DNA from 4 places in the Janthinobacterium breve genome. Region 2 is predicted to be linked to each of the others. Evidence: predicted binding sites of a transcription regulator. Region 2 holds the regulator's gene; each other region holds the start of a gene.
The links. Region 2 encodes FNR, which switches genes on or off when oxygen is low (the NO sensors DNR and NnrR bind a similar motif). Its sites were predicted from a motif close to TTGATNNNNATCAA; they were not measured.
Positions count from the first base shown of each region.

Region 1: the regulator FNR is predicted to act here: its motif matches at 4,816-4,829, upstream of ubiU (ubiquinone anaerobic biosynthesis protein UbiU).
Region 3: the regulator FNR is predicted to act here: its motif matches at 3,203-3,216, upstream of ACQ4W0_RS15020 (serine protein kinase).
Region 4: the regulator FNR is predicted to act here: its motif matches at 5,285-5,298, upstream of ACQ4W0_RS10750 (OmpW/AlkL family protein).

Region 1 covers NZ_JBNYXY010000006.1:229,060-236,881, forward strand. Annotated here, with positions in the region: gene aspT (aspartate-alanine antiporter) at 1-584, opposite strand, end outside; gene ACQ4W0_RS13530 (substrate-binding periplasmic protein) at 835-1,695, opposite strand; gene ACQ4W0_RS13535 (hypothetical protein) at 1,694-1,867, shown strand; gene ACQ4W0_RS13540 (heavy-metal-associated domain-containing protein) at 1,944-2,207, shown strand; gene ubiT (ubiquinone anaerobic biosynthesis accessory factor UbiT) at 2,246-2,788, opposite strand; gene ubiV (ubiquinone anaerobic biosynthesis protein UbiV) at 2,809-3,705, opposite strand; gene ubiU (ubiquinone anaerobic biosynthesis protein UbiU) at 3,715-4,752, opposite strand; gene ACQ4W0_RS13560 (hypothetical protein) at 4,915-5,331, shown strand; gene ACQ4W0_RS13565 (ribonucleoside triphosphate reductase) at 5,450-7,198, shown strand; gene nrdD (anaerobic ribonucleoside-triphosphate reductase) at 7,195-7,395, shown strand; gene ACQ4W0_RS13575 (anaerobic ribonucleoside-triphosphate reductase activating protein) at 7,385-7,822, shown strand, end outside.
Region 2 covers NZ_JBNYXY010000011.1:231,524-239,345, reverse strand. Annotated here, with positions in the region: gene ccoN (cytochrome-c oxidase, cbb3-type subunit I) at 1-303, shown strand, start outside; gene ccoO (cytochrome-c oxidase, cbb3-type subunit II) at 319-933, shown strand; gene ACQ4W0_RS23205 (cbb3-type cytochrome oxidase subunit 3) at 935-1,135, shown strand; gene ccoP (cytochrome-c oxidase, cbb3-type subunit III) at 1,128-2,048, shown strand; gene ccoG (cytochrome c oxidase accessory protein CcoG) at 2,053-3,435, shown strand; gene ACQ4W0_RS23190 (FixH family protein) at 3,538-4,062, shown strand; gene fnr (fumarate/nitrate reduction transcriptional regulator Fnr) at 4,066-4,824, opposite strand; gene ACQ4W0_RS23180 (response regulator) at 5,064-7,822, shown strand, end outside.
Region 3 covers NZ_JBNYXY010000007.1:125,113-132,934, reverse strand. Annotated here, with positions in the region: gene ACQ4W0_RS15035 (catalase) at 1-1,368, shown strand, start outside; gene ACQ4W0_RS15030 (hypothetical protein) at 1,447-1,782, opposite strand; gene ACQ4W0_RS15025 (chymotrypsin family serine protease) at 1,965-3,146, opposite strand; gene ACQ4W0_RS15020 (serine protein kinase) at 3,440-5,434, shown strand; gene ACQ4W0_RS15015 (DUF444 family protein) at 5,437-6,618, shown strand; gene ACQ4W0_RS15010 (SpoVR family protein) at 6,615-7,822, shown strand, end outside.
Region 4 covers NZ_JBNYXY010000005.1:108,469-116,290, forward strand. Annotated here, with positions in the region: gene ACQ4W0_RS10710 (NAD(P)-binding domain-containing protein) at 1-265, shown strand, start outside; gene ACQ4W0_RS10715 (YceI family protein) at 362-928, opposite strand; gene ACQ4W0_RS10720 (hypothetical protein) at 955-1,194, shown strand; gene ACQ4W0_RS10725 (hypothetical protein) at 1,204-1,398, shown strand; gene ACQ4W0_RS10730 (YbaN family protein) at 1,398-1,856, shown strand; gene ACQ4W0_RS10735 (methionine ABC transporter ATP-binding protein) at 2,181-2,990, shown strand; gene ACQ4W0_RS10740 (methionine ABC transporter permease) at 2,983-3,657, shown strand; gene ACQ4W0_RS10745 (MetQ/NlpA family ABC transporter substrate-binding protein) at 3,683-4,510, shown strand; gene ACQ4W0_RS10750 (OmpW/AlkL family protein) at 4,602-5,219, opposite strand; gene ACQ4W0_RS10755 (LysR family transcriptional regulator) at 5,366-6,262, opposite strand; gene fur (ferric iron uptake transcriptional regulator) at 6,521-6,958, shown strand; gene ACQ4W0_RS10765 (MerR family transcriptional regulator) at 7,033-7,398, shown strand; gene ACQ4W0_RS10770 (NAD(P)H-dependent oxidoreductase) at 7,425-7,822, shown strand, end outside.

The DNA.
Region 1 (7,822 bases), on a different contig from region 2:
TCCGCTTCCTCACGCAGGTTGACGCGCAGCAACAGCGGAAAAATCTGGCTGGTGACGATGACGATGGCGATCAGGCCGAAGATGTAGGTGATCGAATAGGCGGTGACCACGTTGGCCTGCAGCTCGGCGATGCGCGCCGCCGGCAGCGCCAGCTTGGAAATGGCGTCCGTGGCCGTGCCGACGACGGCCGATTCCGTCGCTGCGCCCGCCATCATGCCGGCCGCCGTGCCCTGGTCCAGGCCCAGGAAGCGCGTGGCCAGCAGCACCAGTGTCAGCACCACCACCACTTCGATCAGGCACAGCAGCCCTAAGCGCAAGCCCTTGGCATTCAGGTTGGCAAAAAACTGGGGACCGCCCGCATAGCCGAGGGCAAAGATGAACAGCATGAAGAAGACATTCTTGACGCTGGCGTCCAGAGTGATGCCCAGCTGGCCGATCAGCAGCGCGGCGATCAGGGTGCCGCACACGCCGCCCAGCTGGATGGGACCGAAGCGTATCTGCCCTACCGCGTAGCCCAAGGCGAGTGCCAGGAACAAGGCCAATTCCGGAACCTGGTGCAATACCGACGCGATCGAATCGAGCATGAGAAAACCTTCGAAAAGAGACGGTTGGTTACCCGTTCTCGGGCTGGCAGGCGCTGGCGGTTGAACGGGCGTACAGGGTCCCGCGCAGCACCAGCCCTGAAGGCCCGTGTCGGGGAAATGTTGTTACGAGGAATCATGTTCGGTGAAAAATTTATAAGTGTCAACAGCTGTTCTATTGAACTCGCCTTGCTTTTCATCAAACATCCTGCGCACGATTGAAGAGGTGGTTTGACACCGATCAACAAAACCACTAGTAATGATTTGGACGATACCAGAGTGCCTTGCGCGCCAGCGGCGTCTCCTCCGGCACGTCAGGATTGGCCAGCTCCAGCACGTACCGATGAGACAGCTTCAGACCGTCCGCGAGACGGCCAAAATGGCGCTGGAACAACTGCGCGAAACTGCCATCGGCGAGCATGGTTTCCAGCCCGATTTCAATGTGGCGTGCCAGTTCCGGCCGGTGCTTGCCGACAAAAAAATACAGCGCGGCCGGGTAGCGGATGACCAGGTGGGCATCGAGCGCCAGCGGCAATTGCGCATGGCTGGCCAGCTCGCTTTGCGCCTCGATCACGGAACGGGGAAAGTAATCGATGCGCCCTGCCGCCAGTTGCTGGAACAGGCCTTCGTAGGTGCTCGAGGTATCGAGGCGCAAGCCATTCGCTTGCAAGATGGCGGAGTCGGGCCAGTCGCGCATCTGGCCGGCAGACAGCCGCGCCAGCGCCGCGATGCTGCGCACGGCCCGCAGCAGCTGCGGCTGGCGCGCCTGGATCAGGGCCACGCGCCAGCCGATCAGGCCACGGTCGATGGGGATGCGCACCGGCAGCAATTGCGTTTCGCGCGCGCGGCTCGTCATGGCCCATACGATATCGACGCTACCCGACGCCGTGGCGATTTCCTGCATGGCGCGCGTCTGCACCATGCGCAGTTCGGAACGGCGCAATGCATACGCCTGGCCCGAACGCGCCAGCGCCAGTTGCAGCAAAGCCGTCACGTAGCCTTGCTGCGGATCATTGAGTGCCTGGTGGCGCGGATACACGAGCGGCAGCGGCGTGCCGGCGGCCGCGCCAAACGGCCACAGGCCGGCAAGCATGAGCAGGGGGCGGCGTTGCATGGCCCCTCCTTTCCAGCGCTTTCATCAGCGTTCTTATCAGAATGACAGTATCGCGCAGCAGGCCACGCTTGTCGACTGGAATAAGGAAACTGTGTATAAAACAACAGCAGTTTCAGGCTGGCCCGGAGAGAGTGAATTAATCCAGATCAATAAAACCGCAAATAGAAAATAAATCTTGCGTGCTGCTCTGGACGGCATGCGCGCCCCTCGCCTACGCTGTTTTTTTATTTGAAAAACAAGAGGAACCCATGCAGACAGCGCGCTTGAATATTATTGGAATGGATCACGAAGGCTGCGCCGACAGGCTCACGGGCGCGCTCGAAGCCGTCACGGGCGTGGCCACCGTCTGCGTCTCGCTGGCGCGCCACGGCGCCACGGTGCAATTTGACGAACGGCTGGCCACGCAGGAGCGCCTGCTGGCGGCCGTCAACGACGCAGGCTTCATGGGCGAGACCTCCGATGAGGAACAACTGCCGTCCTGCAGCGGCGCCTGCGGTCACTGCCGCCACTGAACGCCTGCTCCAGCCCTTCTCCGTTCCCCCTGCTCCGCTCAGCCTTCCCGCGCGCCCCGGTCGCGCAGATGCGCCAGCACGCGGCGCGGTCCCAGCGCCTGCAAGTCGAACGGCGGCAGCTCGATGGCGTCGAGCGTATTCTTGAACAGCAGGCCCAGCTCCGTATCGCCTTCCAGGCTCAAACGACGGCTGAAGAACAGCGTGTCCGGATCTTCCTGGCGCCGCGCCATCAGCATCAGGTCATGCACGCTGGCGGCGATGCACAGGTCCGGCACGTCCACATAGCGCTCGGCCACGAACACCGTGCCCTGCCACTCGAAATCGAAGGCGATGCCCGCATCGAGCAAGCGCAGGCGCAGGCTGCGCCCCTCCAGGCTGCGCCGCACATCGTCGGGCAATTGCGGCGCCAACAGGCGGTTCAAGCCTTGCACGAACAGCCAGGAGGCGGGATACGGCGGCAGCTTGGACAGCAAGTCGGCCAGCGGTTCGGGCAGCCGGTACGACATGGCGGGCTTGCTCATGGCGGGCTTGCTCATGGCGGGCTTGGCCGGGATGGGCAATCTTTCCAATTGATCTTGCATGGTGCTTCCTTTCGATGCGTTCAATGAGCGGCGTGCTGTTCCATGCCGGGCTGGCCGTGCCAGTAGCCGTCGCAGGCGCCGGCCGGCTGGCAGGCCGCCAGCTGGGCCTGGGCGCCCACGCCGCTGACCTGACCGCGGCGGGCGCGGTCGAAGATGGCGATGACTTGTTCCGTATGCATGGCCTGCGGGCTGATGCGCGCCACCGCCACGCCCATGTCGCGCATGGCGTCGAGTTCGCGCACCAGGTTGTAGACCAGCGCCGACTGCGTCTGTGTGCCATTCAGTACGAGGAACGGCACTTCATCGCGCGTGCGCAGCAGCAGGCCGTCCGGCTCTTCAAGGCAGCTGTAGCCGCAGTCGTCCTTCGGCAGGTTGCGGTTGCGCGCCGTGAAGCAGCGCGCGGAAAACGCCAGCGGCATGCGGCCATAGGCAAACACTTCCGTCTCCAGCCCTTCCGGTTTCTGGCGCTGCATCTCGGCCAGCGCCGCCTGCCCCATTTCCAGCGGCATCACCCAGCGCCGCGCCCCCAGGCGCGCCAGCAGTTGCAGGCTGGGGCCATTGAACAGGTTCAAATGGGGGCCGGCGACAAAGGACGCGCCCGTTTCCATGCAGTGCACGGCGCCCATGTCGTTGGCCTCGACCGTATAGCGGCCATTGCCCGTGATGCGGCGCAGGCTCGCCAGTTCGGCGCCCGCCTCGATCAGCGCCTGCGTCGACAGCACCACTTCCTTGCCTGCAGCGGTCAGCATGTCGGCGATATCGAGCCAGTCGGCCAGGCGCAGCTCATGCCGGCGCGAGCAGACGGTTTCGCCCAGATACACGATATCGACGGCGCTGCCGGCGATCTGCTGGTAAAACTCGAAGACGGTGGCGCGCGGCCAGTAGTACAGCAAGGGGCCCAGTGAAAGCTTCAGCATGTTCATCCTCTATTTCCAAGATCTGTGGTAGGCACCCAATGTGTGCTGCTGGCCCTCGGCCAGCTTGTCCATGGCCGCCATCCAGCCCGGCTTGACGGCGTAGCGCGGATTGCCTTCGCGGCAGGCGTCGATCGCTTCGCGCCACACGCGCGTGACCTGGGCCACGTAGGCGGGACTGCGCTGGCGTCCTTCGATTTTCACGGCGCGCACGCCCATGGCGATCAGTTGCGGCAGCAGCGCCAGGGTATTCAAGCTGGCCGGCTCCTCGATCGCGTAATACTCTTCGTCATTGACTTCGAAACGGCCCTTGCACAGGGTGGGATAGCTGGCGTTTTCACCGGGCGCGTAGCGGTCGATCAGCACGCCGTTCAGGCGCGACTCCAGACCGTTCGGCGTTTCCAGCCAGCGCACGGCCTTGGCCGGCGAGCACACGCCGTGGGTGTTCGGCGCCTCGCCCGTCGCATACGAAGACAAGGCGCAGCGCCCTTCGACCATCACGCACAGGCTGCCGAAACCGAACACTTCGATCTCCACCTCCGTCTTGCTGATCAGTTGTTCCACCTGCGTCATCGACAGCACGCGCGGCAGCACGGCGCGGGCGATGCCGAAATGCTCGTGATAGAAGTTGATGGCTTCATAATTCGTGGCCGAGCCCTGCACGGACAGGTGCAGGCGCAGCTGTGGCTGGTGCTGGGCCGCGTAGGCCATCAGGCCCGGATCGGCAACGATCATGGCGTCGATGCCCGCCGCGGCGGCGCGGTCGATGGCGCTACGCCACACGGCCCAGTTGTGCGGCTGCGGATAGGTGTTCAGCGCCAGCAGCACCTTGCGCCCGTACTGGTGGGCATAGCGCACACCCTCGGCGATGGCCTTCTCGTCAAAATTGAGGCCGGCGAAATTGCGCGCATTGGTGGCGTCGCGAAAGCCCAGGTAAACGGTATCGGCGCCATTGTCGACGGCCGCTTTCAAGGCAGGCAGGCTGCCGGCGGGGCAGACCAGTTCCAGCGGTCCGGCCACGCGGGTGGCGGTAGTTGATTCAAGCATCATGATATTCACAGTCCTGTATCGGCTCAGGGTGCAGACTATAGCCCCTCCCATGCTGCCCAGTCGTTGACGCAGGTGAAGGAATGCATGCATGGCGGGCGCACCTTCAACTTGCTTGACCTGGCTGTAAAATGCCCCACTTTTCTCCCTCTTCGATTGTCCACCATGACCCGCAAACCGCTGCTGATTTTTCTTCTGACACTGTTCCTCACCGCGCTGCAAGTGCAGTGGGCCGGCCCGAACGATGGCTATGACGCAGGGACCCTCTCGGTGCTGTCGCCGGAAGTGCTGGGCGCCTATCCGGGCGTGCTGCTGCTGTTCCTGCTGGCCGTGTTCGCGCGCCGCCAACTGCCGCTGCTGCGTCAGGCCGCCATCTGCACGGGCCTGCTGGCCATCTACTGGCTGCTGGCGAACTACGCCACCTTCGATGCGCGCGTGGCCAGCTGGAGCACCTATTCGCCGCTGGAAATCTGGGCCCAGGTCCTGCCCGCTTCCGTCGCCAGCATCGCCGCCTGCGGCGCCGCGTTCTTTTGCGCGAGCTGGCTGATCCTGCGCGAAACGCGCTGGAACAAAACCGGCTGAGGTGGTTTTTTCACCTGGATCAAGGATACGCGAATCGCTTGCACGCCACCTTTGACTACACTACATTTAGTAGATAACCTTCATAAAAACACCGCATGTTGTGTTTATTGGAGGTTTCATGACGACGAATGCAGTTTCCCCCACACGCGGCCAGGTCGATGTCGCCGCGTCCATCAATGAATACCTGGAACGGCGCGACTGGCGCGTGAACGCCAACGCTAACCAGGGGTATTCCCTGGGTGGCCTGATCCTCAATGTGTCGGGCAAGGTCATCGCCAATTACTGGCTGGACCAGGTGTATCCGCCGGAAGTGGGCGCGGCGCACCGCGAAGCGGCGCTGCACATCCACGACCTCGACATGCTGGCCGGCTATTGCGCCGGCTGGTCGCTGCGCACTTTGCTGCATGAAGGCTTGAATGGCGTGCCGGGCAAGATCGAGTCGGGTCCGCCGAAACACATGTCGAGCGCCATCGGCCAGATCGTCAATTTTCTGGGCACCCTGCAAAACGAATGGGCCGGCGCGCAGGCGTTCAGCTCCTTCGACACCTACATGGCGCCCTACATCCGCAAGGACAGCCTGCGCTACGAAGACGTGCGCCAGTACATGCAGGAGCTGATCTTCAACCTCAACGTGCCATCGCGCTGGGGCACGCAGACGCCGTTTACCAACCTCACTTTCGACTGGGTCTGCCCGGACGACCTGCGCGAGCAGATTCCCGTCATCGCCGGCCAGGAGATGGACTTCAGCTATGGCGAGCTGCAGGCGGAGATGGACATGATCAACCGTGCGTATATCGAGATCATGATGGCGGGCGACGCCAAGGGCCGCGTCTTCACCTTCCCCATCCCCACCTATAACATCACCGAAGATTTCGACTGGCATAGCGAGAATGCGGAACGCCTGTTCGAGATGACGGCCCGCTACGGCCTGCCCTACTTCCAGAATTTCATCAATTCGGAACTCAAGCCGAACATGATCCGCTCCATGTGCTGCCGATTGCAACTGGACTTGCGCGAACTGCTGAAACGGGGCAATGGCCTGTTCGGTTCCGCCGAACAGACAGGTTCCCTGGGCGTGGTCACCATCAACTGCGCGCGCCTGGGCCACCTGTGGCGCGGCGACGAAGCAGCGCTGCTAGCCGACCTGGACCACCTGCTGGAACTGGGCAAAATCAGCCTGGAAATCAAGCGCCGCACCATCGAGGAACTGATGCAGCAAGGCCTGTTCCCCTACACGAAGCGCTACCTGGGCACCCTGCGCAATCACTTTTCCACGCTGGGCGTGAACGGCATCAACGAGATGATCCGCAATTTCAGCGGCGACGCCTACGACATCACGTCCGCCGAGGGCCATGCGCTGGCGATACGCCTGCTCGACCACGTGCGCGCCCGCATGGTGGCCTTCCAGGAAGAGACGGGCCATATGTACAACCTGGAAGCGACACCGGCCGAGGGCACCACCTACCGCTTCGCCCGCGAAGACCGCAAGCGCTATCCGGCCATCCTGCAGGCGGGTACGCCGGACAACCCGTATTACACGAACTCGTCGCAGCTGCCCGTGGGCCACACGGACGACCCGTTCGAGGCGCTGGAATTGCAGGACGCGCTGCAGCGCAAGTACACAGGCGGCACGGTGCTGCACCTGTACATGACGGAAGCGCTGTCGGACGCCAACGCCTGCCGCGAACTGGTGAAACGCGCGCTGAGCCGCTTCTCGCTGCCCTACATCACCGTCACGCCCACGTTTTCCATCTGTCCGCGCCATGGCTACCTGGCCGGAAAACACGAATTCTGCCCCACCTGCGACGCGGAACTGATCGCCCGCAAGCAGGCCAACCCTGTTCCATCACTTGAGGAAACACCATGAATGCACGTCCCGACTTCACTCCCGCCATCACCCTGCTCGACACCGAACGCCAGCGCTGCGAAATCTGGACCCGCGTGATGGGCTATCACCGCCCCGTCGCCTCGTTCAACATCGGCAAGCAGGGCGAATTCCACGAGCGCCAGTATTTTACGGAAGCGAGCGCCCGGGTTGGCCAGCCCGCCTGCCATGGCAGCTGAACTGAAAGTGGGCGGCCTGACGCCCTTTTCCGCCACCGACTATCCGGGCAAGCTGGCGGCCGTGGTGTTCGTGCAGGGCTGCCCCTGGCGTTGCGGCTATTGCCACAATCCGCACTTGCAGGTGCGCACGCCGGATGGCGCCATGCCCTGGCGCGACGTATTGACCTGGCTGCGCCGCCGCGTGGGCCTGGTCGACGCCGTCGTCTTCAGCGGCGGCGAAGCCTGCATGGACCCGGCCCTGGAACGCGCCATGCTCGATGTCAAGGCGCTGGGTTTCGGCATCGGCCTGCACACGGCCTGCATCTATCCGCAGCGCCTCCAGGAAGTGCTGCCCCTGGTCGATTGGGTGGGCTTCGACATCAAGGCGCCGTTTGCCGACTATCGTCATGTGACCCGCGTGGCCGGCAGCGGCGACCCGGCGCGCGCC
Region 2 (7,822 bases):
ACGCGCCTGGTCGACGTGCACTTCTGGGTGGCCACCATCGGCATCGTGCTGTACATCGCGGCAATGTGGATCGCCGGCGTGATGCAGGGCCTGATGTGGCGCGCGGTCAATCCGGACGGCACACTGACCTACACCTTTGTCGAAAGCGTGAAAGCAACATATCCGTACTACGTGGTGCGCGTGGCCGGTGGCCTGCTGTACCTGTCGGGTATGTGCATCATGGGCTACAACACCTGGATGACCTTGCGCGGCAGCAAACTCCCCGTCGCCCGCATTCCGGAATTGAACGCGGCGCACGCCTGATAGGAGCAAAAGCAAATGAAATTTTCACATGCATGGATTGAGAGAAACCCCTGGCTGCTGATTGCCCTGGTCACGGTAGTGATCAGCATCGGCGGCGCCGTCGAGATCATTCCCCTGTTCTTCCAGAAGAGCACGACGGAACCGGTCGCTGGCCTGAAGCCGTATTCGCCGCTGCGCCTGGCGGGCCGCGACATTTACGTGCGCGAAGGCTGCTACAACTGCCACTCGCAGATGGTGCGTCCGCTGCGCGCGGAAACGGAACGCTATGGCCACTATTCGGTCGCTGGCGAGTTCGTGTATGACCGTCCGTTCCAGTGGGGTTCCAAGCGCACGGGGCCGGATCTGGCCCGCGTGGGCGCCCGCTACAGCGATGAATGGCACCGCACGCACTTGAACAACCCGCGCGACGTGGTGCCCGAGTCGAACATGCCGGCCTACCCATGGCTGGCGAAGACCAAGCTGGTGCCTGACGACATCATGCCGAAGATGCGCGCCCTGAAACGCCTGGGACAGCCGTACAGCGATGCGGAAATCACCGCCGGCCCGGCGCAGCTGCAGGACAAGACGGAAGAAGACGCCCTGGTCGCCTATCTGCAAGGCCTCGGTACATTAATCAAAACAAGGAATTAGCATGGCAATCGAAAACCTGTTTGACAGCGCCAGCAGCGTCATGACGGTGGTTTCCTTTACGACGTTCGTAGGCATCCTGTGGTGGACTTTCAGCCGCAGCAACAGCGACTTCGACGCGGCGGCGCGCCTGCCGTTCGACGACGAGGCGCTCGACTACGCGGCCGATGCCGCGCCGGCACAAGGGGAGCGCAACCATGGCTGACTTTACCAATGGCTTCTGGAATATCTACATCATCGTGCTGTCCCTGCTGGGCATCATCGGCTGCGGCGTGCTGCTGTACTCGCAGTCGAAAATCAAAGTGGTCGAGGGCGCACCTGCCGACGGCACCACGGGCCACGTCTGGGACGAGGACTTGAAGGAACTCAACACGCCAATGCCGCGCTGGTGGATGTGGTTGTTCTACATCACCATCGTCTTCGCTCTGGCGTATCTGTTCCTGTACCCGGGCCTGGGCAACTATGCCGGCAGCCTGGGCTGGAAATCGACGGGCCAGTACGAGGAAGAGCTGAAGAAGGCGGAAGCCGACTACGGCCCCCTGTTCAACAAGTACCTGAGCCAGGACTTGAAGACGGTGGCGGCCGATCCGCAGGCGCAAGCCATCGGCCAGCGTTTGTTCCTGACCTACTGCGCGCAATGCCACGGTTCGGATGCGCGCGGCAACAAGGGCTTCCCCAACCTGACCGACAAGGACTGGCTGTATGGCGGCGAACCTGACATCATCAAGACCACCATCATGCACGGTCGCAATGGCCAGATGCCACCGATGGGCGCCGCCCTGGGCTCCGAAAAGGATGTCGAGAACGTGGCCCATTATGTGCTGAGCCTGTCCGGTTCCACCTCGGACCCCGTCAAGTCGGTGCTGGGCAAGGCCAAGTTCGGCGCCTGCATGGCCTGTCATGGCGCCGATGCGAAGGGCAACCCGATGCTGGGTTCGCCGAACCTGACGGACAAGATCTGGCTGTACGGCGGCAGTGCTGATACCATCATGGAAACCATCCGCAAGGGACGCAACAACACCATGCCGGCTTTCAGCGATTTCCTCGGCGAGTCCAAGGTACATGTGTTGTCGGCCTATGTCTGGAGCCTGTCAAATCCCCAGACGCCCGTGAAATGACGTAATGGAACCTCAAGTCATCAAGATGTATGCGGCCCGCGAGCAAATCTACCCTCGCGAGGCCAAAGGACGCTACGCTACCTGGCGATGGGTATGCGTATGGCTTACCCAGCTGGCGTTCTACGGCTTGCCGTGGTTGACCTGGAATGGCAGGCAAGCCCTGCTGTTCGATTTGACCACGCGCAAGTTCTACATTTTCGGCGTCGTGCTTTGGCCCCAGGATTTCATCTATCTGGCGGCCCTGCTGATCATCTGTGCGTATTTGTTGTTCCTCGTCACGGCCATCGCCGGGCGGGTGTGGTGCGGGTTCTCTTGCCCGCAAACGGTATACACGGAAATCTTCCTGTGGGTCGAACGCCGCATCGAGGGCACGCGCAGCGCGCGCATGGCCCTCGACAAGCAGGGCCCCTCCGTGCGCAAGGCCTTCAAGAAGACGGCCAAGCACCTGGTGTGGGGCGCCATCGCCCTGTGGACGGGCTTTACCTTTGTCGGCTACTTCACGCCGATCAAGGACCTGGCGCAGGCGGTGACCACCCTCAATTTCGGTCCCTGGGAATGGTTCTGGGTCTTGTTCTACAGCCTGGCAACCTACGGCAACGCGGGCTGGCTGCGCGAGCAGGTGTGCAAATACATGTGCCCCTACGCGCGCTTCCAGAGCGCCATGTTCGACCAGGACACCCTGATCATCACCTACGATACCAAGCGCGGCGAACCGCGTGGCGCCATCAGTAAGAAGGCCGGCAACAACGACAAGCTGGGCGACTGCATCGACTGCACCCTGTGCGTGCAGGTGTGTCCGACCGGCATCGATATCCGCAACGGCCTTCAGTATGAATGCATCGGCTGCGCCGCCTGCGTCGATGCCTGCAACAGCGTGATGGACAAGGTCGAGCGGCCACGGGGACTGGTACGCTACAGTACCGACCATGCGATGGAAAACAACTTCAGTTCGAAGCAGATACGCCAGCGCGCCATGCGTCCGCGCGTGCTGATCTACACCTCCATCCTGGCCCTGATCATCATCGCCGTGTGTACTTCGCTGGCCCTGCGCACGCCCCTGAAAATGGACGTCATCCGCGACCGCGGTTCGATGGGACGCGAAGTGGAAGACGGCATGATCGAGAACGTTTACCGTCTGCAGATCATGAACACTTCGGAGCAAACCCAGCACTTCAAGATCAGCGCTTCCGGCTTGCCGGGTCTGACCTTGCTGACGCGCGAAGAGGTGACCTTGCAGCCAACGGAAACGCTGGGCTGGCCTATCCGCCTGCGCGTGCCGCACGGCGTCGGCGAGAAGGGCTCGAACAAGATTGCCATCGAATTGCACTCGCTGGACGACCCATCGCTGCATGTGCGTGAAAGCGCGGTATTCATCGTGCCGCGCTAACAAGGAAAGGCGGACGGGGACCGGGTGCCCTCGCCGCCGCCACGAAGTTGTAGGAAGGCCAGTCCCCGGATGGGGATTGGCCAATTAATCAGGAGAAATACCATGTCCGACAGTCTCAAGCTGCAAGCCCCCGTTGCACCGTGGTACAAGCATCGCTGGCCTTGGCTGCTGATGATCGGTCCCGGCCTGTCCGTGGTCGTCGGCAGCTGCATGGCGTATATCGCGTTTACGCAGCCCGATGCGCTGGTGGTGGGTGATTATTACAAGCAGGGCAAGGCGATCAACCAGGACTTGCGGCGCGATACGATCGCCAGCGACCTGGCGATGGATACCAGCCTGTCCTATGATGTGGCGTCAGCGCGCCTCAGCGGTTCCGTGCACAGCTTCGGCAAGGCTTACCAGGGTCCGCTGCAGCTGCACCTGGCGCATGCGACCTTGCCGGAAAAGGATATCAAGCTGCTGGTGCAGCCCGATGCGGCCGGCAACTTCTCGGTAGCGCTGCCGATGCTCGAGCGCAGCCGCTGGCAAGTGCTGGTGGAAAACGACAAACGCGAGTGGCGCCTGTCCGGCATCTGGACCTGGCCCCTGCAGCGCAGCATCGCGCTGCACGCCGATGAAGAGCTGTAAGACTTACTTGCAGACGTCCGTGCCGGCCGTAATGGCTTTCAACTTGGCCGGCTGCAAGATCTCGATCTCGCGGTTGGAGACGCGCAGCCAGCCTTCTTTCTTGAATTTCGACAATAAACGGCTGACGCTCTCGATGGTCAGCCCCAGGTAATTGCCGATTTCCTCGCGCGACATGCGCAGCTGAAATTTGCTGGCCGAATAGCCGCGCGCTTCATAGCGCGAGGCCAGGTTGACGATAAAGGCGGCAAAACGCTGCGTCGCCTGCATATTGCCCAGCAACAGCATCACGCTTTGCTCGCGCGTGATTTCCTGGCTCATCATGCGGTGGAAATGGCGCAGCAGGGTCGGCATATTGCCCAGCAATTGTTCCAGGCTGGAAAACGGAATTTCACACACTTCGCTGTCTTCCAGCGCCACCGCATTACAGTGGTGGCGATCGGCGCTGATGGCGTCCATGCCCAGCAGTTCGCCGGCCATCTGGAAACCCGTCACCTGCTCTTCGCCGCCCGGATTGATCTGGTACGTCTTGAAGTGCCCCAGGCGGATCGCGTACAGATTCTGGAACGAGTCGCCGATACGGAACAACGAAGCGCCGCGCACGATCTTGCGGCGGCGGCCGATGATCTGGTCCAGCCTGTCCATGTCGCCCACATCGAGGCCCATCGGCAGGCACAATTGATGCATGCTGCAGGTCGAGCATCGCGCACGCAACGCTTCCACGTTCACTGTGGGCAAGGTGGGAGTGAGTAGCGCTTCAGTCATGTCGTTACCTTTTAGAAAATGCAATAACGAGTTTACTGCATACACGGTTGCCGTGTGCCAATTTCACCGCAATTGCGCTGAATAAACGACGTTCTGACTTTAATTATCTGGCAACATCGTCAAAAGCCCATGCGGGGAGGGCAATTTGCGCGGCGCCGCTTGCCAAGTTGATGTATTGATAGGAAAATTCCTGACAGCATTATCTGCCGCCTGTGCCGCACGGTACTGAAAAGGAAATCATGAAGCCTCTCGGCATTAAAGCAAAAGTCGCGCTGGCCACCAGCCTGACCTCGATCGCCATGATCGCGCTGGTCACCATGATCCAGTTGCAGCACATGCGCGCCGACTTCACCAGAGTACTGCTGAGCCAGCAATCGTCCCTGATCACCCGCACCGCTGCCGAGCTCGACGACAAGCTGGGCATGCTGCTGCAGATCGTCACGCTGACGGCCAGGCAGCAGCCGCCGGAATTGATCGCCCAGCCCGCCCAATTGCGCGAATACTATGCGCGCCGCTCGATGCTGGTGCTGTTCGACGACGTGCTGGTGCTCGACGCGCAAGGCGCCGTCGTGGCCGACATGCCCCTCGTCACGGGACGCGCCGGCATCAACGTTGCCGAACGCGAATATTTCCAGACCGTCTTGCGCACGCGTCAACCCATGATCACCGAACCGATACTGGGCAAATCGAGCGGCATGCCCATCGTGCAGATGGTGGCGCCCGTGCTTGGCGCCAACGGCCAGGTGGTGGGCGTGGTGATCGGCGTGCTGCGCCTGTACAAGGATAACCTGCTGGGCCGCCTGCGCACGGAAAAGATCGGCAAGAGCGGCTATTACTTCATCATCACGCGCGACGCCGCGCCGCGCTACGTGCTGCACCCCGATACCAGCCGGCTGCTGCAGCCGCGCAAGCCGAACGCCAACCTGACGACCACACAGTTACTGAAGGAAGATGGTGAAGGCAGCATGGTCAGCACCAACAGCCGCGGCGTCACGGCCGTCAACAGCTTCAAGCGCCTGAAGTCCGTGAACTGGCTGCTGGCCGCCTCGCTGCCCGTCGAGGATGCCTTCGAACCGTTCGATGGTGTGCTGTACCGGCTGGTACTGTGGAGCATTCTCGCTTCGCTGCTGGCCGCTACCGTGCTGGGCTGGGTCACCGTGCGCCTGCTGTCGCCGCTGGTGCGCCTGCGCGACACCCTGCTCGCCCTGCGCACCAGCGGCAGCCGTTTCACCCCCGTACCGGTGCAGCAGCGCGACGAGATCGGCGAACTGACGGAAGCGTTCAACGGCCTGATGAGCGAACGCGACCGCCTGCAGCAGGAACTCGAATCGCGCGCGGCGGAGCTGGAACAGGAGCGCGACCGGGCCGAGGCGGCCAACCGCGCGAAGAGCGATTTCGTGGCCAACATGAGCCATGAAATCCGCACGCCCCTCAATGCCGTGCTGGGCATGGTGTATCTGCTGGGCAATACCAGGCTCGATACGGAACAGCGCAAGTATCTGACCATGGTGCGCGTGGCGGGCCAGTCGCTGCTGGGCATCCTCAACGACGTGCTCGACTATTCGAAGATCGAGGCGCGCCGCATGGAATTGTCGCCCGTCGAATTCGACCTCGATGAAGTGATGAATACCCTGGCCACGACGATGACCATGAATGCGGGCGAAAAGGAGCTGGAACTGGCCATCGCCGTCGAGCCCGACGTGCCGCGGCGCCTGGTGGGCGACGCCCAGCGCCTGCAGCAAGTCCTCGTCAACCTGGCCGGCAATGCCATCAAGTTCACCGAGAGCGGCGAAGTGGTAGTGGCCGTCAGCCTGGCCGAGAGCGGGCACGGGCGCGCCTGGCTGCGCTTCGAAGTGCGCGACACGGGCATCGGCATGACGGAATTGCAGCAACAGCAACTGTTTTCCGCATTTTCACAGGGCGACCAGAGCATCACGCGGCGCTTCGGCGGCACGGGCCTGGGCCTGGCCATCAGCAAGCAGCTGATCCACATGATGGGCGGCGACATCGCCGTCGCCAGCAGCGAAGGCAAGGGCAGCCGCTTCTGGTTCAGCGTGCCGTTCGACATGCTGGCGCAGCCGGCCGAAACGCGGCGCATGCCGGCCCTGGGCCAGTTGCGCCTGCTGGTGGCCGACGATAACCGCACCACGCGCGAACTGATCGTCAAGCTGATCGAGGCGTGGGGCTGGCTGGCCGATGAAGTGGACTCCGGCTTTGCCGCCATCGAACTGTACCGCGAACGCCTGGCGCAGCAGCAGCCCTACGACGTGGTGCTGGCCGACTGGCACATGCCCGTCATGGATGGCCTGGCCACGGCCAAGGCCATCCGCCAGGCGGCCACCGGCCAGCGCCAGCCCATCGTGGTGATGGTCAACGCCTTCGCCCGCAACCACCTGGAAGAAATCTCCAGCGCCGCCGAGGCCGATGTCGTGCTGATGAAGCCGATCACGGGATCGAGCCTGTTCGATGCCCTGCACCAGGCGCTGATCACCAAGAACGACCGCGGCGAGCAGCGCATGCTGCGCCAGCCGCTGGGCACGGAGCTGGCCGGCGTGCATTTCCTGCTGGTGGAAGACAATCATTTGAACCAGGCCGTGGCGCGCGGCATCCTCGAGCACATGGGCGCCACCCTGGACGTGGTGGGCGACGGCTGGCAGGCCGTGGAACGGCTGCGCACGGAAGCGCTGCGCTACGACATCGTGCTGATGGACATGCAGATGCCCGTCATGGACGGTTTCAGCGCCACCCATATCATCCGCACGGAACTGCGTCTGAGCCTGCCCGTGATCGCCATGACGGCCGGCGTGCTGGCGTCCGAGCGCGAGCGCTGCATGACGGCCGGCATCAGCGATTTCATCGCCAAGCCCGTGGTGGTGGAAGAGATGATGGAAGTCATCCTGCGCCACCTGCCCAAGCGCCCCCAAGTGCAGACGACCGAGCCGGCGCCTGTTGCCGATGAGGAAGTGTTTTCCATGGCGCCGCTGATGCGCGTGATGGG
Region 3 (7,822 bases), on a different contig from region 2:
CGTGGCCCTGCCCTGCTGCAAGATGTGTGGTTCCTGGAAAAGCTGGCCCACTTCGACCGCGAAGTCATCCCCGAGCGCCGCATGCATGCCAAGGGTTCCGGCGCACACGGCACGTTTACCGTCACACACGACATCACGCGCTACACGCGGGCGAAGATTTTTGGCGCCGTGGGCAAGCAAACGCCCATGTTTGCGCGCTTTTCCACGGTGGCTGGCGAACGGGGCGCAGCGGATGCGGAACGCGATATCCGCGGCTTTGCCCTGAAATTCTATACGGAAGAAGGCAACTGGGATTTGGTCGGCAACAATACGCCTGTATTTTTCATGCGCGACCCGCTGAAATTCCCCGATTTAAATCACGCCATCAAGCGCGACCCGCGCACGGGCTTGCGCAGCGCCAACAGCAACTGGGATTTCTGGACCTCGCTGCCCGAAGCGCTGCACCAGGTGACGGTGGTGATGAGCGACCGGGGCTTGCCGCGCAGTTTCCGCCACATGCACGGTTTCGGCAGCCATACCTTCAGCTTCCTGAATGCACAAAACGAGCGTTTCTGGGTCAAGTTCACGTTTAAAACCCAGCAAGGGATACAAAACCTGACGGATGCCGAAGCCGAGGCGCTGGTGGGCAAGGACCGCGAGAGTTCGCACCGCGACCTGTACGAAAGCATCGAAAACAAGGATTTCCCCCGCTGGACCCTGTACGTGCAGATCATGCCGGAAAAAGAGGCAGGCACGTATCACCTCAACCCCTTCGACCTGTCGAAGGTGTGGCCGCACGGCGACTATCCGCTGATCGAAGTGGGCGTGCTGGAACTGAACCGCAATGCGGACAACCACTTCGCGGAAGTGGAGCAAGCGGCCTTCAATCCGGCCAATGTGGTGCCCGGCATCAGTTTTTCGCCGGACAAGATGCTGCAAGGCCGCTTGTTTTCGTATGGTGACGCGCAGCGCTACCGCCTCGGTGTCAACCACAGCCATATTCCCGTCAACGCGCCGAAATGCCCGTTCCACAGCTACCACCGCGACGGCCAGATGCGCGTCGACGGCAACCAGGGCGGGACCCTGGGCTATGAACCGAACAGCGAGCAGGAATGGGCCGAGCAGCCCGATTTCCGTGAACCGCCGTTGAGCATCGAAGGTGCGGCCGACCACTGGAACCACCGCGTCGATGAGGATTACTATTCGCAGCCGCGGGCCCTGTTCCGCCTGATGACACAGGCACAGCAGCAAGTCTTGTTCGACAACACGGCGCGCGCCATCTCGGGCGCCTCGGAGCAAGTCAAGCAACGCCACATCGGCAACTGCACCCTGTGCGACCCTGCCTATGGCGCAGGCGTGGCCGAAGCGATCAGCCGTCTGAGCAAGTAAAGCAGACTGAAAGGCCTGGCAACAAGCCTTCCGCCGCAGCACTTTGCGGCAAGCGGACTGGCCGCCAGGCCCGCGTGCCTACCAGCGCTGGATATCGATCTGGCCCGTGATGCTCGTTTCCACCGGATAGCCGTCGACCTGCGACGGCACGCGCCGCTTGACGGACGAATCGCGCAGATACACGACGAGGGCTTCCCCGCCGATGGCGGTCTGCCCCAGGCTGACGCCTTCGACCCCATCGATCGCCATCAGGGCCCGCTCATTGCGCCGCTTTGCCGCTTCCAGCCGGCCGGGCGGCGGTGCGACATGCGCGAGGCCCGCCACGGCGTGGCCACCGGCCTCGTCCGGCAAATACGGCATGGCCGCATCCTCGAAGCCGGCGTATGGCGCTGGTACGAATTTACTGTTTGACATGACATATCCTCCTGATGCTGCCCATGGCACGCGTGGAACAAGGAGGCACGGCAGCGCCTCTTGTCCGCCAAGCCATGCATGACAGTCACACCTGACCATATCATCATCGTGCAAAAGGCGGCGCAGTGCAAGGTGGCATCACGCCGCCGCGCCGTTTTTGCGGCCGTTGGCTGTGCCAGCACTCAGGTATACAAGTTGATGTCGAGCGCCACCACCACGCGCCGCATCTGGTTGGCAAAGGTGATATTGCCGCCGCCGGCAAACAGCAGGCCGACGGGATTGCGCTGCTGGTTCCAGGTCCAGATGGACGAGCCGGAGTCGCCGCCCGCGCTGAATGCCCCGCTGACGCCCGTAATGGCGATCTGGTCCTGGAACAGCGCGATCCTGCCGCCGCCGTAGTTGACGTTGATGGTGGCGCCCAGCCCCGTGATGCGGCCCTGCGTCAATTGCGTCGTGCGTCCGGATTTGCCGACCAGCATGCCCAGCGCGGGCGCTACCAGCGCGTTGCTGATGCGAAAATAGGCAGGCATGCCGCCGCTCAGGTAGACCAGTTCGGGACGCACGCGGTCTGGCCAGGCCCAGCCAGTGGCGCAATCGACAAAATTGACGCCGCCGCTGAAATTGATGGGCACGAAACGCTCGAGCACGGCCACCTGGTCTTGCGGGCAGCGGCCACCGTCGATGGGGCCCGGCTGCACGATGCAGTCGTTGAACGCGCCGCCGTTGGAATTGGCCAGCACGTGATTGTTGCTCAGTATCATCAAGCGGCTGTTGCGCGGTGCGCTGCGTCCCACGGCCAGGCAAGCGATGGTGCCGGCCGTGATGCGGAAATGTCCGACCGAGACGCCGCCCGGCGCCGGACGCAAGCGGAAACGGTGGGGCTGCGCGTCGATCACGCCCGTTACGACGATGTTGACAGGCACCCTGTCGCTGGCCACGGCGCGCACGCCCATGGCACCCACGATGGCGGCCTTGGCGCGGTCGACGGAAGTGGGTTCGGCCACGTACAGGGTCAGGGCTGGCAAGCCCGGCTCGCCGGACGAACTGTCGCTGGCGCCCTCGCCCAGGCCGATGGACACGCCCTGGATATTGCCGCCGTCGCTGAAGGCGTCGGCGGCGCGCACGCCGCCCGTCTGGGAAATGGACTGGCGCATGCCGTCTTCGATGCTGCGCTTGATTTCCAGTAATTCCATGCTGACGCCGCTCAGGGCGTCGGGCACGTCCGAGACGGATGCGCTCTCGATCGTCTTGTCGTCTTCGCCAGGGACGGAAAATTGGCCGACGGCCTCTTCATCGTCCGCGCTTTGTCCCCTGCTGCCGCTGCCCGGCGGGGCGCTGAAACCATTCTCGTTGCCTATCATCATGTTCTCCTCGTGGGTCGCTGCGAACCACCAGTGTGGACGGGCCGCGCCGGCCGGTATTGATCTGGATTGAACTGCGCCGACGCGTGGCCGCCCTGCGCCAACGGGACCAAGGAGGGCCAAGGAGCGCGAAAATAGTTCCCTCGTCAAGGTTGAGCGAGATCAGGCGTGCGGGCAGAGGTGCCGCCGTATACTGGGCCAACAGGCTGGAACCGGGCCTGCTCCACGGCAGCAAGGTTAGCAACAACAGCAACGCCAGCAACGGCATGGATGGGGAAACAATGACGAGCCCTGGTATGACACGCTACGACGACGCGCCTGCGGACGAGCAAGCAGGCCACAGCGCCGCAGATGCCGGTGGCGCAGGCCAGCATGCAGGTTTCGTGCACGGCATGGCGGCCTGGGCCGAAAAACACCGCATCAGCCCCTGGCGCGGCAGTTTTACCGACTTCATCGAGCAGATCCTGCCCGGCCGCGCGGCCCTGCTGACGCGCAGCGCTCATCAGTACCTGTGGGACATGATGCGCTGGAACGGCCAGACCGATGACAGTGGGCGCTTCCGTTGCCGCCTATTTGACGATGAGCTGTTCGGCATCGACGAGGCGATCGACCGGGTCGCCGCCTACTTCAAGGCGGCCGCCGCAGGCTCTGAAGTAGGCCGGCGCATGTTGCTGTTGCTGGGCCCGCCATCGGGCGGCAAGTCGACCCTGGTGATCCTGCTCAAGCGGGGGCTGGAGGAATACAGCCACAGCAGCGACGGCGCGCTGTACGGCATCGCCGGCTGCCCCGTGCACGAATCGCCGCTGCACCTGGTGCCGCACAGCATGCGCGCCGACTTTCGCGCCAGCTATGATGCCGAGCTGCATGGCGAACTGTGCCCTCATTGCCGCGCCCGCCTGGAAGAACAGTACGCGGGCGACTTCCTGCGCATGCCCGTCGAGCGCATCCACCTGTCCGAGGCGGGACGCTGCGGCATCGGCACGTATGCGCCGCACGATCCCACCACGGCCGACCTGGCCGATCTGGTGGGTTCCGTCGACCTGTCGAAAGTGGCGCAGTACGGCGATGAAGGCGATCCGCGCGCCTGGTCGTGGTCTGGCGCCGTGTATGCGGCCAGCCGCGGCATGCTGGAAATGATCGAGATCCTCAAGGTCAAGCGCGAATTCCTGTACCTGCTGCTGACTCTGACGCAGGAAAAAAATGTCAAGGTGTCACGTTTCCCCCTGATTTACCTCGATGAAACCATTCTCGCGCACACGAATCTGGCCGAATTTCGCAAATTCCTGCAAGAAAGCGAAAACGAGGCGCTGCTCGATCGCATGGTCATCGTGCAAGTGCCGTATACGCTCAATTACCGCGAAGAAGCGCGTATCTACCGCAAGCTGATCATGGCGGCCGCGCCCGCCTTTCGCGACGTGCATCTCGATCCGCACGTGCTGCATGCGGCGGCCGTGTTCGCCATCCTCAGCCGCTTGCCCGAGGGCGAGGACAAGGAAGCCGAGCTGGTCAAGAAGCTGCGCGTGTATGCAGACGAAGACGTCGGCGACTTGCAGCATGCCGACATCCGCCGCCTGCGCGAGCGCGACAAGTCGCCCGACGAGGGCTTGTCGGGCGTGTCGCCCCGTTTCGTCATCAATGCCTTGTCGCACGCCATCATTTCCGCCCAGCGCAACAGCCTCTCCACCATGGACGTGCTGCTGGCCCTGAAGGATGGCATCGAAAACGATGCGCGCATCGAACCGCGGCGCAAGCGTCAGTGGGTCGATTACCTGGTGCTCACGCGCAAGGATTTCTATAACCGCTGGGTCAAGGCCGACGTACACAAGGCCTTGTTCGTGTCGTTCGAGCAAGAAGCACAGGACTTGCTGAGCAAATATCTCGATGAAGTCGAAGCCATGCTCGACAACCGCCAGATCCGCGATCCCATCACCAGCGAAGAACGCCGTCCCGACGAGCGCTTCCTGCGCGCCGTGGAAGAAAAGATCCATATCAGCGACTCCGGCAAGCAGTCTTTCCGGCAAGAAGTGGTGCGCAAGGCCATGAGCGCCTTCAAACGGGGCGAGGCCTTCGGCCTGGGCAGCCATGCGCAATTGCACGATGCGATCCAGCAATATCTGTTCGAACAGCGGCGCGACGTGCTGCGCCTGGTCGGCTCGGCCAAGCGCCCCGACGACGACGTGCGGGCCAGGATTTCCGCCGTCGAGCAGCGCCTGGTCGACGAATATGGCTATGACGCTCATAGCGCGCGCGAAGCGCTCAACTATGTCACTACCTTGCTGGCGCAGGAATAACCATGTCCGCCACGATCTCGCCAGCTTCCGCCGCGCCTGCCCTGGCCCAGCCCTGGTACGCGCTGTTCTCGCGCGGCGCGCGCGACTGGCTGCGCCACAACCAGAAAGTGCGCGAAGCCGTGCAGGCGCACTTGCCCGAGCTGATCGCCACGCCTGACCTGATCGGCGGCGCCCAGCAGCGCACGGTGCACGTGCCCATGCGCCTGCTAGAACATGCGCGTTTTCGCCTGGCGCCCGCGCGCAACAGCGTGGGTGCAGGCCAGGGTACCGGCCAGCCCGGCGATCTCCTGCGCGCGGCGCGCCCCGCCGCTACGGGCGAGGACGGCGCGCCAGGCGATGGCGAGGGGGCGGTGCGCCTGCTGCTAGAGTTTCCCATCGACGACATACTCGACTGGATATGGGACGCCTTCGAGTTGCCGCACCTGAAGCCGCGTCATTCGGGCGCGATCGACGACGTGCGGCTGGTACGCAGCGGCCTGGACCGGCATGGCGCCCGTTCGCGCCTGGACCGGCGGCGCACCGTCAAGGAAGCGATCAAGCGGCGCGCGGTGCAGGCGCAGCCCGTGCCCTTCACCAATGATGACTTGCGTTACCGCAAGGTGCTGCCACAGCCCCGGCCCAGCACGAATGCCGTCGTGTTTTTCGTGCTGGACGTGTCGGCCAGCATGGCGCAAGCCGAGCGCAAGTTAGCCAAGTCCTTCTTTTTCTTTGCCTTGCAGGGATTGCGGCGCAGGTATGCGCGCGTGGAAACGCGCTTCATCGCCCATACGACGCGGGCCTGGGAGTTTTCCGAAGCCGAATTCTTCCAGGTCAATGGCATGGGCGGCACCATGGCGTCCAGCGCCTTTCGCCTGAGCCGCGAGCTGCTGCGGGAGCACTATGCACCGGGGCGCTATAACGCCTACCTGTTCTATGCCTCCGATGGCGAAAATTTCAGCGAAGACCGGGGGGCGGCCAGCCTGGCCCTGGGCGACCTGGCAGCCTTGCTCAGCTATATGGGCTATGTGGAAACCTTGCCCGGCGTGCCGCGCAGCCTGGAAACGGAAATGCACAGCCTGTGCGCCGAGCACGAACGGCGGGGCCTGCCCTTGCACAGCAGCATCCTCAGCAGGACCGACGATGTGTGGGCGGCCATCCGCACCTTTTTCCAGCACGAGGCGGCCGATACGCAGGAGACGCCATGACGCAGCCTGATACACAGTTGCACGGCAACGCGACAGACCAGGCAGACCAGGCAGACAAGGCCGACACAATGGGCCTGGACGGCTACGCGGCGCGCATCGAAGCGCTGGCGCGGGAACTGGGCCTGGCATTTTCCCCCGTCGAGTTCGAACTGGTGCCGGACAGTTTCATGGCCGAGATCGCCATCTATGGCTTGCCCGTGCGCATGCGCCACTGGTCGTTCGGCGTGCGCTACATCCACCAGCTCGTGCATCAAAAGATGGGCAATTCGCACATTTTCGAAGTCATGTTTCCCGGCGACCCTTGCCACGCCTACATGGCAGAACACAATTCCGTGGCCGAAAACACGCTCGTCACAGCGCATGTGCTGGGCCACGCAGACTTCGCCAGCCGCAATGCCCTGTTCCTGCGTTTCGGCGCCATGGCGGGCCAGCACATCCTGGAACAAAGCGCGGCACGGGCGCGGCGTCTCGAAACGGCACTGCAACAGCACGGGCAGGAGCAGGTGGAAGCCGTGCTCGACGCCGCACTGGCGCTGGAGCAGCATGTGGACGTCCACGCCGAGCTGCACCGTCCGCCCTATGCCGCGGCATCGGGGCCAGCCGGCGTGGCGGGCAAGCAAGCCGCCGCAGACGATCCCTTTACACAACGCTACCGGCGCCTGCCCGGTGAAGCAGCCGCACTGGCGGCGCGCGAGGCGGCCAGGGCGCGCCTGGCGCAGCGCCCGCTCGTGCCGCCGCAAGCCGAGTACGACTTGCTGTGGTTCATCGCCCACCATGGGCCGGAGCTGGCCGACTGGGAACGCGACATTTTTTTGGCCGTGCGCGAAGAGTCGTTTTACTTCTATCCCGTGTACGCCTGCCAGATCATGAATGAAGGCTGGGCCTCGTACTGGCATGCGCGGCTGCTGCGCGAAGCCGACTTCCTGCCCCCGGCACTGTATCTGGCCGCCATCAAGTCGCATTCTGACGTGGTGCGCCCTTACGCGGGCGAGCACCAGCAGGCGCTGGCCGTCAATCCCTATCACCTGGGCTTTTGCATGTGGGAACACATCATCGAGCGCGAAGGACTGGCACGGGCTCGCCAGATTTGCCGCGATGACGACGATTGCAGTTTCATTCGCAACTATCTGGACGGGGAACTGGCTGACCGCCTGGGCCTGTTCGTGCATGAAAGCCGCCGCGACGGCGAAACGCGCTTGGCCAG
Region 4 (7,822 bases), on a different contig from region 2:
AGCGGACCTGATCTCGCCCGAAGTGGCCAACAAGGTGGGCAAGGTCTGGGGACTGGGCTCGGCCACGACGAAGGACCCGGGTCCGTGGGAGGGCGAGCAGCGCAATATGTGGAAACCCACGCAGCAGCAAGCCTTGTGGTTCCACGGCGGTAACCTGCACCAGTCGCGCCACTATTCGCAATACCTGTCGCTGCAACTGAAGGCGCGCATGGAGGGTTTGACTACCCCTGTATATGGACAGCAGCAGGTGCATCACTTGTCGTGAAATCCGGGGTCTGACCCCAGCCCTCGCTTTGGGGATAGGTATAAAAAATGGCGGCGGACCGAAGTCCGCCGCCATTTTGCATCCTGCAGCCAACAATTACTGTTTGATGGCTTCGATGGCAAACGTCAAAGTCACATCATCGCTGACGGCTGGCGCATATTTGCCGGCGTTGAATTCCGAACGTTTGATCTTGGCCGTGGCGTTGGCGCCGCAAGCGTCTTTCTTCAGCATCGGGTGCGGTGCGCAGGCGAACGAGGTGACGGTCAGGGTGACTGGCTTGGTCACACCTTTCAGGGTCAGGTTGCCGTCGACGGACGCCAGCTTGTCGCCGTCGAAATTGAACTTGGTCGATTTGTAGGTGGCGACCGGGTACTTGGCCGTGTCGAGGAAGTCTTCGCCCTGAATGTGCGAATTGAACAGGGTCGAACCCGTATCGACGGATTTGGTGTCGATCAGCACTTCGACGGCGCCCGTCTTGGCGGCGCGGTCCAGCGTGACCTTGCCGGTGGTGTTATTGAAACGGCTTTGCTGCGTCGAGAAACCCATGTGGGTGTACTCGAAACGGGGGAAAGTGTGGCTGCCATCGATGACATAGACTTCAGGAGCGGCAACGGCGGACAGCGAGAAGCCGGCGGCGGCGATAAAAGCGAGCAGTTTTTTCATTGTAAATTCCTGATTGGGAGTGGAGGATGTCAAAACCGCAAGCAGCTGCAAGCGAACGGCGCATGCGGCTGATTGTCTGGCTTCAGTTGCAACAGATTATGCATGGCATGAAGATCGATGTAAAACGGAAAATATGCCTATTTAGCATCGATAAAATCGATAATAACGACGATACTGACCGCTACAGCGCCTTCTGCTGCCGATTATTGTCTGCATTGCCAAAAATATCCAGCGTTATCCAGCACCTCAGACAATACATCAAATGAGAATGATTCTTGTTATTATTTTATAGGCTTGTTATCATCGCGGCCCTGGCGGGCATGCAGCGTCGTCTTGATTCCTCCATAATGGAGCAGAACCCAGAGCAGAAAAACATGACGGCCACCCGCCACGCTATGAGCACAATGCACGCGCACCCCACCAATAACCAGCCCCGCGGCCAGGGCATGACAGCCGGCGCCTTCGCCTGATGCAGGAGCCGCACGCCCAGCCCCCGCTGCGCGAAGCGCACGGCGTGCGCCTGCGCCGCTGGGCCTGGACCGCCGCCGGCGCCTTGATGGTGCTGCTGGGGATCATCGGCGCCATGCTGCCTGTCATGCCGACGACGATTTTCCTGATCCTCGCCCTGGCCTGCTTCAGCCGCGCCTCGCCGCGCCTCGAGCACTGGCTGCTGCACCATCCCCGCTTCGGCCCGTCGCTGCGCCAGTGGCGCGAACACCGTGCCGTCTCGCGGCGCGGCAAGGCCATGGCTTGCCTGGGCATGGCCATCGGCTTTGTCGCCATGTGCCTGGGCCATCCGCCGTGGTGGGTCATCGCCATGGTGGGCATCATGGAAATCTCCGTCCTCATCTACCTGTTGCGGCGCCCCGAAGGCCCTGCCGCCAGCGGAGCAGAATCTGCCCCTGAAGAGGGCAATGGCAGGCAGTAAACGGCCATGCCCGCGTCGAAAAAACGCAAAGTCAGCCGAACTTCACATGAAAACACCGTGATGCCTGCGCAAGCCGCGTCGAACTTTTCACTGGGATGCGGCTCCATCGCGCCAGTCCACGCGATTAAATTCGGCAAGAACGCCAGTTCCCCACTTTTTCAACTTGAAAACAGACGCATAGACATTATTTGCATATTCAAAGCAAGATTCTGTCGTAGGAGTAATAACACGATCGGAGGTATACTACGCAACCGACGTAACAGGCCGGGCGATTTGGCCCCTGCAAGCAAGCCTGTCACGGTCCAATAAAAAAGGAAACACTGCATGACCACACCACACCGTACGCCGGTGATTCGCATCGACGGCGCGAACAAGACCTTCGCGCTGCCCAAGGGCGTGCAATTCCACGCGGTCAAATCGGTCACGCTGGAAGTCTATCCCGGTGATATTTTCGGCCTGATCGGCAAGAGCGGCGCCGGCAAATCCACCCTGCTGCGCCTGATTAACCTGCTCGAGCGTCCCGACAGCGGCACCATTACCGTGGCCGGGCGTGAACTAACCCGCCTGGGCAAGAGCGAATTGCGCGACGCGCGCCAGAACATCGGCATGATTTTCCAGCAATTCAATCTGCTGCAAAACGCCAGCGTCTTCGACAACGTCGCCTTCCCCTTGAAAATCCATGGCACGACCAAGGGCGAGCAGATCGCCGCCCGCGTCGAAGAATGCCTGGCGCTCGTGGGCCTGTCCGACAAGCTGCATAGCTATCCGGCGCAATTGTCCGGCGGGCAGAAACAGCGCGTGGCGATTGCCCGCGCGCTGGCCAGCCATCCCGACGTGCTGCTGTGCGACGAGCCGACGTCCGCGCTGGACGCGGAAACCACGCGCGCCCTGCTCGACACTTTGCGCGACATCAATGCGCGCCTGGGCGTGACCATCGTCATCGTCAGCCATGAGCTGTCGGTGCTGGGCGCCATCTGCAACCGCGTGGCCGTCGTGGAAAACGGCGCCATCGCCGAACAATTCGATTTGAGCGACACGGCCACCCCGCGCAAGACGGCGCTGGGACGCGAGCTGGCTTATTACGGCACCGAGGCGTTTGAAGCCACCGCATGGAAGGATGCAACACATGTTTGAAGAATCGATCAATAACGTCGTCAAGCTGCTGCCGGAGATCTGGGTGGCGCTGGGCCAGACCATGACCATGCTGGGCATCGGCCTGACGGCCGCCATCCTGATCGGCGGCCCGCTGGGCATTGTGCTGTTCCTCGTCTCGGAAGGCCAGTCGCTGGAAAACCGTCCGCTGTCGACGATTTTGGGCTGGCTGGTGAATACCGTGCGCAGCTTCCCCTTCATCATTTTGCTGGTCGCCCTGACGCCGTTTACGCGCATCATCGCGGGCACCTCGATTGGCCCGCTGGCGGCTGCCGTGCCGCTGTCGTTTGCCGCCATTCCCTACCTGGCGCGCCTGGTGGAACAGAACCTGCGCGAAGTGCCGCGCGGCGTGATTGAGGCGGCGCACGCCATGGGCGCGTCCGAAATGCAGATCATTTTCCGCGTGCTGCTGGTCGAAGCGCGCTCCGGCCTGGTGCTGGCGCTGACCGTGCTGTCGATCAGCTTCCTGTCGTATTCGGCCGTGGCCGGCGTGGTGGGCGGCGGCGGCATCGGCGACCTGGCCATCCGCTACGGCTACTACCGCTTCGAGACGGACATCATGGTCGTCACCGTGGCCATCCTGATCGTGCTGGTGCAAACCATCCAGTTCGCCGGCACGCGCATCGCCAAGCGCCTCGACAAACGTTAATTCATATTCAGAAACAAGGACTTACATGAACCACCTTCGCCGCACCCTGCTCCTGGCCGCCACCAGCCTGGCCTTCGCCACCGCTGCCCACGCCAAGGACCCGAAAGAACTCGTCATCGGCACCAGCTCCGGTCCGTATTCGGACCAGCTGAAGCTGGGCATCAAGCCCATCCTGGAAAAACAGGGCTACAAGGTCAAGATCGTCGAATTCAACGACTACGTGCAGCCGAACTACGCGCTGGCCGAGGGTTCGCTGGACGCCAACGTGTTCCAGCACATCGTCTACCTGACCAAGTTCGCCACCGATAACAAGCTGCCATTGAGCCCATTGATCACCGTGCCGACCATGCCCATCGGCCTGTACGGCGGCAAGCAAAAATCCTTGGCCGAAGTGAAGAACGGCGCCACCATCACCATGCCGAACGACCCGACCAACCAGGCGCGCGCGCTGGTCATGCTGGCCAAGATGGGCTGGATCAAACTGAAACCGAACGTCGACCCGCTGCGCGCTTCCGAGCGCGACGTGCTGGAAAACCCGAAGAAGCTGAAACTGGTGCCGCTGGAAGCGGCGCAACTGCCACGTTCGCTGGCGGACGCCGACTACGCCTTCGTCAACGGCAACTTCGCCCTGGCCGCCGGCATGAAGCTGACGTCGGCCCTGAGCGTGGAAAAGATCTCGGACAGCTACATCAACCTGGTGGCCATCCGCACGGCCGACAAGGCCAAGCCATGGGTCAAGGACCTGGAAGCGGCCTACCGCTCGCGCGCCTTCCTCGACGCGACGAACAAATACCTGGCCGGCTACGAAAAGACGGACTACCAGCTGGCGCTGGAAAAGACGCTGAAAAAATAAAGCGGCGCAGACAATGCAAAAAGGACGGCCAGGTGCAAACCCGGCCGTCCTTTTTTATTGTGCGCGCCACGCGGGCGCTGTCATGCCATGCTTAGAAGCGATAGCCGACGCCTACGCCGATCAGGACAGGATCAATCTTGACTTCGCTGGCCTTGGCGGCACCGACGAATACGTCGCTGCGGATCTGTACTTTCTTGATGTCGAAGTTCAGCGACCAGTTTTTGTCCAGCTTGTAGTCGACACCGGCTTGCAGCGAGAAGCCCCAGCTGTCATGCTCCAAGCGGCCAGCGCCATCCAGCAGTTTCACGCTCGAAATATTCGTATAGTTCACGCCTGCACCCACGTACGGGCTGAATTGTTTTTCAGGCATGAAGTGGTATTGCAGCGACAAGGTCGGCGGCAGATGCTTGAACGTGCCGATATTTTGGCCACCCAAGGTGACGTCATGCTTTTGCGGATAAGTCAGGATCAGCTCGGCGGCGATGTTCGGCGTGAAGAAATACGAAATATCGATTTCAGGAATTGTCTTGCTGCTGACATGTATCGTGTCCGATGCGCCAGCGCCCAAGACCGGCGTGGATTTGTTGGCCGGATCGATATGCACGGCGCGCGCACGGACCAGCCATGGGCTTTCCTGCGCCATTGCATTGCCGGCGAATGCGCCGATGGCGGCCAGGACGATTGCTGCTGCAGTTGCGGACTTCTTCATTCTAGTTCCCTCTTTTTGTCGTTAAGTAACGCTGCGAAGTCTATGAGTGCAGTGCAACAAAAACTTTGATCCACATCAAATAGTGCTAGATGGCATCACTAGAGGGATTTTTTTCTTTGCCCAAGTCAAGAAAATGCCGCGGCGCGTCAATGCACGCCGTCAAACAGGCTGGCGACCCAATCGGCAAACACGCGCACGCGCGGCGACAATTGCCGGTGATGGGGATACAGCACGGACACGGGCAAGGGGTCGGGACGCATGGCCGCCAACACTTCCACCAGCTCTCCAGCTGCCAGCGCCTGCTCCAGGTGGTAACGGGGCGCCTGGATCAAGCCCAGGCCCGCGCGGCAGCAGGCGTGATACGCATCAGCATTGTTGACGGATACGCTGCCCGGCAAGGCCACGCTGTGCCGCTGGCCGTCCACCTTGAAATCGAAGGGCCAGACCTTGCCCGTCTGGGCGGAAAAGAAATTGACGGCGCGGTGGCCCGCCAGTTCCGCCATCGTGCGCGGCGTGCCGTGCGCGGCCAGGTAGGCGGGACTGGCGCACGTCATTTGTTCCAGCAGCGCCACCCGGCGCGCCACCATGGACGAGTCGCTCAATTCGCCCACGCGCAGCACGCAATCGACGCCTTCGCGCACCAGGTCGACGAGGCGGTCGCCCATGCCGATTTCCAGTTCGATCAAGGGATAGCGGGCGCAGAACTGGTCCAGCACGGGCATGACGAAATGCATGGCCAGGGTCGCGTGCAGGTCGACGCGCAGCTTGCCGGCCGGCTGCTGCGCCTCCGAGGAAAACACGGCTTCCGTTTCTTCCAGGTCCGCCAGCAGGCGCACGCAGCGCTGGTAATACGCTTCGCCATCGGGCGTGGGCGTGACTTGCCGCGTGGTCCGCTGCAGCAGGCGCACGCGCAGCCGCGCTTCGAGCTGCTTGATCGCATGCGTGACGGTCGCCTTCGGATAGCCAAGGTCATGCGCCGCCTGCGTGAAACTGCGCAACTCGACGATGCGCGTAAACAGACGCATCGCATCAAATCGATCCATGGCTCCTCCATTGTTCATTGTTATTACGTGCTGCACAGTGTAGCGATTTGAGCGCCATTTTTCCATCCTCAACGACAACCTAGCACAAGTTACCCGCCACGCAATGGCCACTTGCGCCGATGTCACTGGTTTCCCAACTGGCTACACCGCATAATATTTCCAGTTCGCACATGAGAATGGTAATGATTATCATTTGCGATATAATGCAGATTCACGCTTAAGCGCTCGCTCAGGCGATCATAAAAAGGAATGGGAGACATGGATATATTGAGGGAACTGCGTGAATCGGGCTTGAAAGTGACCATCCCCCGCTTGCGGATTCTGCAGCTGTTTCAAGAAGGCACGATCAAGCACCTGAGTGCGGACGATGTCTACAAACTCTTGCTGGCTGAAAAAATCGACGTGGGCCTGGCCACCATCTACCGCGTGCTGATGCAGTTTGCCGAAGCGGGCATCCTGTTTCGCCGGCATTTCGAATCGGGCCATGCCGTCTTCGAGCTCAATGAAGGCCAGCACCACGATCACCTGGTTTGCACGGGTTGCGGCAAGGTCGATGAATTCGTCGATGAAGGCATCGAACTGCGCCAGAATGAAATCGCCACCGAGCGGGGCTTCGTGCTGCACGAGCACGCGCTGTCGCTGTATGGCACCTGCGCCGAGTGCACGGCGAAGAAAATTCCGCCGCGCCGCGCCTGAAGCAGCGCCGTGGCGGCCCGCAAGACAGCGCCTTGCGCTACACTGCGCTCGCCCATGCTCAACAAAGGACAGCCATGTACATCGGAGAAATCGCCCGCCTGGCGGGCACCTCGCCCAAGGCCTTGCGCCACTATGAAACGCTGGGCTTGCTGGGCGACGTGCGCCGCTCGGGCGCCTACCGCGTCTACACGCAGCAAGACCTGGCGCAAGTCAGACTGATACGCCAGGCGCAGGCCCTGGGCTTCCGCCTGGCCGAACTGCTGCCCATCCTGGCCGGCGACGACACCGACTGGGCCGCCCTGTCCCGGCATATCGCCGCCAAGCGCGCGCAAGTGCAGCAGGATATCGCCCGCCTGCGCCAGCTCGACGCGCAATTGGCCGACATCGACACGGAAATCCGCGACTGCCTGGCGCACCAGCGCCTTCAAACGGCCGCTTGACTCTGCCACTAGGGACAGGCTTTAGCATGCAAGCTGTTCTTTACTGGAAAGCCTGCATCATGACCAAGACGACACCCAAGCGCATTTTAATCATTCTGGGCCACCCGTCCAGCGACAGTTTCTGCGCCGCCCTGGCCGAGGCCTACGCCGCCACTGCCCGCAGCGCAGGCCACAGCGTGCGCGAACTGCGCCTGGGCCAGCTGGACTTCGACCCCATCCTGCACGAAGGCTACCGCCAGGTACAGCCGCTGGAAGCGGACTTGCTGGCGGCGCAGGAAGCCATCAGCTGGGCCGAACACCTGGTGTTCGCCTACCCCATCTGGTGGGGCGGCGCGCCGGCCCTGCTGAAAGGCTTTGTCGACCGCGTCTTCCTTCCTGGCTACGCCTTCAAGTACCGTCCGGGCAAGGCCTTCCCCGCGCAGCT